Regions from separate parts of the Dermatophilus sp. B7861-1 genome, predicted to be linked through region 2. Evidence: predicted binding sites of a transcription regulator. Region 2 holds the regulator's gene; the other holds the start of a gene.
What was found. Region 2 encodes LexA, which represses DNA repair genes until DNA is damaged. Its sites were predicted from a motif close to TCGAACANNTGTTCGA; they were not measured.
Positions count from the first base shown of each region.

Region 1: a site for LexA is predicted at 2,700-2,715, ahead of ruvA (Holliday junction branch migration protein RuvA). Genes of this name have one in related genera too.

Region 1 covers NZ_CM180082.1:1,278,017-1,282,366, reverse strand. Annotated here, with positions in the region: gene AC2T9U_RS05720 (amino acid permease) at 1-417, shown strand, start outside; gene pdxT (pyridoxal 5'-phosphate synthase glutaminase subunit PdxT) at 518-1,138, shown strand; gene AC2T9U_RS05710 (YebC/PmpR family DNA-binding transcriptional regulator) at 1,264-2,034, shown strand; gene ruvC (crossover junction endodeoxyribonuclease RuvC) at 2,139-2,657, shown strand; gene ruvA (Holliday junction branch migration protein RuvA) at 2,782-3,393, shown strand; gene ruvB (Holliday junction branch migration DNA helicase RuvB) at 3,390-4,350, shown strand, end outside.
Region 2 covers NZ_CM180082.1:1,447,797-1,452,146, forward strand. Annotated here, with positions in the region: gene AC2T9U_RS06425 (vitamin B12-dependent ribonucleotide reductase) at 1-100, opposite strand, end outside; gene nrdR (transcriptional regulator NrdR) at 303-797, opposite strand; gene AC2T9U_RS06435 (LysM peptidoglycan-binding domain-containing protein) at 1,159-1,596, opposite strand; gene lexA (transcriptional repressor LexA) at 2,026-2,739, shown strand; gene AC2T9U_RS06445 (LysR family transcriptional regulator) at 2,780-3,724, shown strand; gene AC2T9U_RS06450 (DNA internalization-related competence protein ComEC/Rec2) at 3,729-4,350, opposite strand, start outside.

The sequences.
Region 1 (4,350 bases), 170 kb from region 2:
GCAGGCGGCATTCTCCTCACCGCATTCGTGTACTTCCTGGGAGTCATCCTCAACGTGTTCATGCCCGGAGAAGCATTCGACATCGCCGTCGAAACCGCCGCAGTCGGCATCGTATGGACATGGGTGACTATCTTCGCCTGCCAAATGGCCCTACGGAAACGCATCAACAAAGGCCTAGTCGAACCCACCTCATTCCCCATGCCCGGAGCCCCCTACACCGGCTGGTTCGGCATCATCTGCCTGGTGGGCATCATCGTGATCATGCTCATCGACACCTCAAACGAGTTCTTCAACTGGAAGGTGCTCGGCGCAGCAGCCCTATTCACAGCCACCGTGTGGTTCCTATGGCCGCTAGTCAAACGCAACAAAGAACGTCACCCCGAATTCCAAAAAGCCACCGAACTCACCTTTGAATAAACCCCAAGAAACACAGCGGCGGACAGAAGCCCACAAGCACATCTGCCCGCCGCTGCTATTTGCCTAACCCACCGCACCGCACAACGTAGCCTTTTATGACGTGACATCGCCCACCATCGGAATTCTTGCGCTCCAAGGCGACGTGCATGAACACGCCACCGCCATCACCGCCTGCGGCGCCACCGCAGTGCCCATTCGCCGCCCCGAAGAGCTCCACACCGTGCACGGCATCGTCCTACCCGGGGGCGAATCCACTGTGATCGACCGGCTCCTACGAACCTTTGACCTCCAAGACCCTCTCAAAGAACGACTTCGCAATGGCATGCCCGCCTACGGCTCCTGCGCCGGAATGATCCTGCTAGCCAACTCAATCCTCGACGGCGAAAAAAGCCAACAAACCCTCGGAGGCCTCGACATCGTCGTGCGACGCAACGCATTCGGACGCCAAATCGCCTCCTTCGAAACAGACCTACCCGTAGCTGGCATCACCACTACCGACACCCCCATGCGCGCCGTCTTCATCCGGGCCCCATGGGTAGAAACCACCGGCCCTGAGGTTGAAATACTCGCTTCAGTCACCACCGAAACACCCACCGGTCACAGCACGCCCCGCCCCGTAGTCGTCGCCCAAGGAAACCTCTTAGCCTCCGCATTCCACCCCGAGATAACCGGCGACCACCGCATGCACCAGCACTTCGTCAACCTCGTTCGAGCAAGCTAAACAGCCCACCCCACTCTGAAGGCGCAGGCCACTACACGACAGATGGGTACGATGGTTCGGATCTGGATGCGATCGATACCGACAAATCCGCGGGCACTCCGTTCCGATTTTCGAGGAGACAACGTATGAGCGGTCACTCCAAGTGGGCGACTACCAAACACAAGAAAGCGGCCATCGATGCCAAGCGCGGCAAGCTGTTCGCCAAGCTGATCAAAAACATCGAGGTCGCGGCACGTACTGGCGGCGGTGACCCAGCCGGTAACCCGACACTGTTCGACGCCATCCAGAAGGCCAAGAAGAGCTCGGTCCCCAACGACAACATCGACCGCGCCGTCAAACGCGGATCCGGTGCAGAAGCAGGCGGCGCCGACTGGCAGACCATCATGTACGAGGGCTACGCCCCCGGCGGTGTCGCAGTCCTGATCGAGTGCCTGACTGATAACCGCAACCGCGCCGCCACCGAAGTGCGCGTGGCCCTGACCCGCAACGGTGGCTCCCTAGCTGACCCCGGTTCGGTCGCCTACAACTTCGAACGCAAAGGCGTCGTCATCGTCCCCAAGGCGCAAAAAGACGGCGAAGCAACCGAAGACTCCCTGCTGGAAGTCGTCCTCGAAGCTGGTGCTGACGAGGTCGAAGACTTCGGTGATAGCTTCCGCATCATTTCCGAAGCCAGTGACTTCGTTGCCGTCCGCACAGCCCTGCAAGAGGCTGGTGTGGACTACGACTCTGCTGAAGCAGAATTCGTCCCGAACCTGCAGGTTCCGCTCGATCTCGAAGGTGCACGCAAAATGTTGCGTGTCGTTGACGCCCTCGAAGACAGCGACGACGTGCAGAACGTCTTCGTTAACGGCGACATCTCACCTGAGGTGGCCGCCCAGCTCGAAGACGAAGACTGAGCACACTTTCTGCGCACACGCGTGAATGTATGAGAGCGCCAGGTGACTCAATAAGACCTCCTGGCGCTCTCACACATATAAAGAACAAACGAAGAGGAGCAGCGGTGCGAGTTCTGGGAGTAGATCCAGGATTGACCCGATGTGGTGTAGGCGTAGTCGACGGTGCTCCTGGAAGACAACTGCGCATGGTTGCGGTAGGTGTAATCCGAACCCCCACTGGCGATCCAATTCACGAACGGCTCAATTCTTTGGCCGGTCAACTCGATGAGTGGCTCGATCAATACCAGCCTGAATCAATTGCCGTGGAGCGGGTTTTCGCCCGCAATGACGTGAGTACGATCATGGGCACTGCGCAAGCCAGCGCAATCCCTATGTTGGCTGCAGCCCGACGAGAAGTGCCGTTAGCGCTTCATACACCCAGTGAGGTTAAAGCTGCGGTTACAGGCAATGGGCGGGCCGATAAAGCGCAGGTGACAACTATGATCACCCGGATTTTGGCTCTGAATGCTCCTCCTAAACCCGCTGATGCGGCAGATGCCTTAGCGCTAGCGGTGTGTCACGTGTGGCGTGGGGGAGCGGCAGCACGTATCGAGCAGGCAACAAAGCGGGCGCAAGGGCGCTGAGAGGCAACGTTTTACCTTCGATGGGATGCGGTAGCGTTGCAGGCGAACACATGTCCGAATATGTGCCTTGCGTTCTCCGGTGGCGTGAGGTGCCCAACGCAAATCAGCATGGTTTAGGAGAAGCATGATCGCCTCGATCAGCGGCACGGTCATCAGTGCAGGGCTAGATCAGGCTGTGATTGTGGTTGGGGGTGTGGGGCTACAGGTGCGTCTCACTCCTGCCACCGCGGCCTCACTGCGAGTTGGAGAACAGGCAGAGCTGGCCACGAGCCTGGTGGTTCGTGAAGATGCGTGGACTTTGTACGGATTCGCTGATGCGCAGGAGAAAGAAATTTTCGAGGTTGCGCAAAGCGTCAGTGGAGTGGGCCCCAGGATGGCGTTGGCCATGCTCGCGGTGTTCACGCCTGCCCGGCTGGCGACAGCGATCTCTGCAGGAGAAGTCACTGCTTTGGTGAAAGTTCCTGGCATCGGTAAGAAAAGCGCGGAACGGATCATTTTGGAGCTGCGCGAAAAGATGACGGCACTCGGCCTTGACGAAAACCCCCACCATGAAGAGCTCGCTGCCAGTAGCAGTGATGAACCGGTCTGGAATGATTCAGTAACTGAAGCTCTCATGAGTCTGGGGTGGTCTGCCAAACAAGCCGAGGCAGCCCTAGGACGGGTAGCGAAAACCGTGGATGCTGATGCTCCCGTGGGTGTCGCATTGAAAGCTGCGCTGCAGGAGCTCAGCCGATGAGCCCTTTGGGAGAGCACTCGGCCGACACGTGGGACGACGGCTCGTATGACGCATCACCACGCATCGTTGACCCTAGCGCGCACGTTGATGAATCCGGTGACGAACGTCAGATCGAAGCTGCGCTACGCCCGAAACGGCTTGCTGAGTTCCCTGGTCAGCGTCGCGTCCGTGACCAGCTTGGCCTTGTTCTTGAAGCTGCTAAGCGTCGTGCTTCCAGCCCGGACCACATTCTTTTATCTGGGCCGCCGGGACTGGGTAAAACCACGCTAGCCATGATTGTGGCCTCTGAGCTTGGGGCTCCTATTCGTATTACGAGCGGGCCAGCTATCCAGCATGCTGGGGACTTGGCTTCCATCCTGTCGTCGCTGACCGAAGGGGAAGTGCTTTTCCTCGACGAAATTCACCGTATGGCCCGCCCCGCTGAGGAGATGCTCTATCTAGCGATGGAGGACTTCCGTGTCGACATCATCGTGGGTAAAGGTCCAGGCGCTACGGCAATCCCGTTGGAGTTGGCGCCTTTCACTGTGGTGGGGGCCACCACGCGGGCTGGTTTGCTGCCCGCTCCTTTGCGTGATCGTTTCGGGTTTACTGGGCATCTTGATTTTTATGACAGTGGTGAGCTCCTTGCCATTGTTCGCAGATCAGCGAATCTTCTTGATGTCGAGGCCACTGATGAAGGTCTTTCTCAGATAGCTGACCGCTCACGTGGCACCCCTCGGATCGCTAATCGGCTTTTGCGGCGGGTGCGTGACTGGGCTCAGGTGCATGGAAGTGGTGTGCTCGATGCTGATGCTGCTTGTGCGGCGCTGGAGTTGTTTGACGTTGACAGTCGCGGGTTGGATCGTCTTGACCGTGCCGTGCTGGATGCGTTGTGTCGTCGTTTTGGAGGTGGACCTGTTGGGGTCGCGACATTAGCTGTCGCGGTGGGGGAAGAACCAGACACTGTTGAGACCGTTG
Region 2 (4,350 bases):
CGTAGGGGTGCACGCCGGGGGTGGTGAAGATACGCGCGACGGTGATTCCTTGCCTGCCTGCGTTGTCTGATTCAGCCATTGTGTCGGTGGTTTCGCTCATACGTCGTTCCTCCCAGACTCGGCTCTTGCGAAGCCGCTTTACTGTTTGCTCGCCCCGAACGCTTGACTATGTCGACGACGCAGGCACAGTGGCGTAGGGCCTCGGACGCCCGCTGAATGCGGGCATGGGTGATAGCGGCACCAGTTGTTGGCCCGCTGATGGTGAGAAATGTGAAAAACGCGCTATGAAAGCATGGTGATGCTTACCCGCTGCCGGGTGGGTCTCCGTCGTCGGTAATGACGCCGTTCTCGTCCTGAGGTTGGCGCAGACGGGCGATCGCAGCCTCGAAATCTTCGAGACGCTCGAAATCTTGATAGACGCTGGCGAACCTTAGGTAGGCGACAACGTCGAGGGCTTGTAGTGGTTCAAGGATTGCCAGTCCGATGGCGTGCGCGTCGACCTCAGCGGCGCCGCGCATCCTGATGTTTTCTTCTACGTGTTGGGCAAGTAATGCCAGGTCGTCGTCCGAGACGGGTCTACCTTGGCATGCTTTGCGCACCCCAGTGACAATTTTTCCGCGGCTGAAGGGCTCACTTGCGCCGGAACGTTTCCGTACTGCTAGTGCGGAGGTTTCCAGGGTTGTGAAACGTCTGCCGCAGGAAGGGCACTCTCTTCTGCGCCGGATGCCCGATCCGTCGTCAATCGCGCGACTGTCGATGACTCGACTGTCGTCGTGACGACAAAATGGGCAGTGCACGTCGCTTTCCTTCCTTGCGTGTTGAGTGTCGTTGCTGCCGTGAGGAACGGCCACATCGCGTGGATCCCCGCACGTCTAGGAACGCAGGTTCACGTTCTTTCAGTAGACAAAGGCCCACTGAAATAATAGCGATATAAAACCTTTTACCCATCCACAATATATGGACAATGCTTCATCTGGCGTCACTAGATGTAGTGATCCTATGGGTGCCGCTTCTCCAAACAAAAGCTGGAAGACCGTTTGATACGTCACTTTCCCCACCCCAGGCCCACAAACACACAGGCCACCCCCACTCACGCGCCCCTCAACCCAGCACCCCAACTCCCCCACCGGCGTGTCGAAGCTAGTTGCCCAATGAATCTCACGGCATGCGCGGAATCCACAAACGCTGCCCCACACTCACATGCACATCAGCCAAATCATTGATCTGCTGCAGGATCATCACCGCATCACCAGAGGGAAGCTGCGGCAGATACTCCCGGGCAATATCTGCCAGCGTCGACTGGTTCTCCGTAACGGTCACCATGCGATCCATCACAATCCCCACCTGATCAGGACCGGCGCACACCATAAAGACGACAAGCGACACCACAAACACCACCCCCAAAGCCACCACTAAACGGCCTGTAGATATCGACCACACCGGGCTTACTTCTCCCCGCCTCGATTCCGGGAAAGAAATGACCGTCGCCAACCCCTCACCTACAACTGTGGCCCTACCGCTGGCTTCACCATGCCCCCGCAGGTCAGCTTGATCCCCGCCAGGTGATACCGCATGCAACATATTGCGACCAGTCATGACGAACTCCCTCTTTTCATACCCAGACATCAAACCTGTACCTGCTGCACGCGAGCCAATGATTCGAATACATGTTCTATCGAACAAAAGTTCGATAGAAAAAGCAAGGATATTTCGCACACATATTCGATTTAACTAATTCAACTTGACCAACATGACCCTGCAAATAGACTCCTCCTTCTGGGCTGCGCAACACAGAATCCGAACATCTGTTTGAGGAAACCCCCCATCGCCGCCTAGAATTCGAACAACAGCCCCATCCCGCAACTCTCATCGGGCTCACGTGCACGCCCAATCCAGAGCCTCGAAATGAGCGGGAACCAGCCAGCCCAAGGTGAGACCCACCTTGCTCTCACCCTCCGACACCGTTCACACGCCCCCTGCGAGATCTCACCTTGTCGGCAGGCGATGCTAGAGAAAGGGATCCCCATGTCCGAGATCCATGAAATCGCCGCTCAACAACGCCCCGGACTCACTGCACGGCAACGTAAAGTTCTCCAGGTCATCCGCGTCTGCGTTGAATCCCGCGGATATCCACCCAGCCTGCGCGAAATCGGCGATGCCGCAGGACTGACCTCACCCAGCAGCGTCTCCCACCAGCTCTCCGCCCTCGAACGCAAGGGCTACCTACGCCGCGACCCCCACCGCCCCCGCGCCATCGAAATACTCATCGACACCGACCTAGACCTCCCCGACCGCAAAGAGTCCCGTCCCGACTCCACAGAACCCCCCACGCCAGAAATAAGTGGCACCGATCTGCACCCCGAAGCCACCTACGTGCCCATCCTTGGCCGTATCGCAGCTGGCACCCCCATACCCGCAGAAGAAGCACTCGAAGACGTCTTTCCTCTACCGCGTCAACTCGTCGGTGAAGGAGAGCTTTTCCTCCTGCAAGTCTTCGGCGACTCCATGGTCGACGCCGCCATCTGCGACAAAGACTGGGTCGCCGTCCGCCGCCAACCCACCGCTAGCAACGGCGAAATCATCGCAGCCATGCTCGACTCCGAAGCAACAGTCAAAACCCTAAAAATCAACCCCGACGGCTCCCGCTGGCTCATGCCACACAACCCCGCTTACAACCCCATCGACGCCACCGGCGCCACCATCCTCGGAAAAGTCACCGCAGTCATCCGACGCCTGTGACCACCCGCGATACCAGTAACGCGACGTTATGATCAGCAACATGATCGACATCGCCGGTTTCCGAGTCATGCGCGCCATCGCCGACGCCGGAAGCTTCACCTCCGCCGCCGCCTCCCTGGGCTACTCCCAACCTGCGATCTCACAAATGGTGCGCCGACTCGAACAACGCACCGGAACCACCCTCGTTGAACGCGTAGGCCGCACCGTACGACTCACCGAAGCAGGCGAAGTCCTAGCCCGCCACGCCACAGCCATACTCACCGCACTCGAACAAGCCGAAGACGAAATATCAGCCATCGCCGGACTCGAATCAGGACGAGTACGCCTCATGGCCTTCCCCTCGGCATCGGCCGCCATTGTCCCGGCCGCCCTAGCGCAACTACGCGAAACCTACCCCGGCATCACAGTCACCTTCACCGAAGGTGAACCCCCGCAAGCATTAGCCGCCCTGCGTGCTGGCGAATGCGACATCGCTTTAGTCTTCGCCTACGACGGAGCCGGACTACCCGCAGCCGAGGACAACCTCGAAACACTCCACGCCATCGAACTATTCGACGACCCCGTACACGTCGCACTCCCCCGCCAACACCCCCTCACCAGCAATCCCGTAGTCAATCTCGCCGACCTCACCAATGAAGACTGGATCGCCGGCTGCCCCCGCTGCCGCGGCCACCTCCTGGACTCCTGCAACCTGGCCGGATTCCGTCCCCGCGTCACCTACGAAACCGAGGACTACATGGCCGTACTCGGGTTCGTCGGCGCCGGGCTCGGCGCCGCCCTCATCCCCGCCCTAAACCTCTCCAAAGCCATCCACCCCGACGTAGCCATCCGCGACATCACCCCCCAAAGTCACCGCACCGTCTACGCCGTCACCACACCCGATCTCTTCCGAGTCCCCGCCGTCGCCACCACCCTCCACGCCCTCACCGACAGCGCAGAACACGCACACACATCACCAGAAATCCCCGCCACTCTCATGATCTAAAACCTCACCTGGTTCGCAACCCCCGAACCACAACACCCCGGCCACCACCAGCACCGGAAACATGCATCAAGACCGTCCCCGCCTCATCGGTGCGCCACACACTCGCCCCCGAACGCTGCAAATCCATCATCACCGACGGAGCTGGATGCCCATAAGTGTTCTGCGCCCCCACACTAATAACCGCAACTGCCGCCCGCAGATCGCTATACAACCCTGCAGCAACATGCGCCGACCCATGATGCGACACCTTCACCACATCAAAACTGCCTAACTGCCCACTACCCTCAAGAGCACGACGCACAGCAGCAGTAGCTGACTCTTCAGCATCCCCCAACAACAACACCCGCATCCCACCAGCTTCAGCAGTAAGAACCAAAGAGCCGTCATTAGAACTAGCGCTGTGCTCACTACGCGGCCACACAGTCCGCAAACGAAGCCCACCCCACACACCCTCACTACCCATCACCCACTTCTCCACCGGAATCTGCGCACTTTGCGCGATCCGAGTGATCTGAGCAGGACGCCCCCGCGCCTCAGCCGCAGCAGAAACAACCAGCCGCTCCACCTTCCGGCCAGCAACCACACCCGAAAGCCCCGCAACGTGATCCGAGTCGTAATGGGTCAAC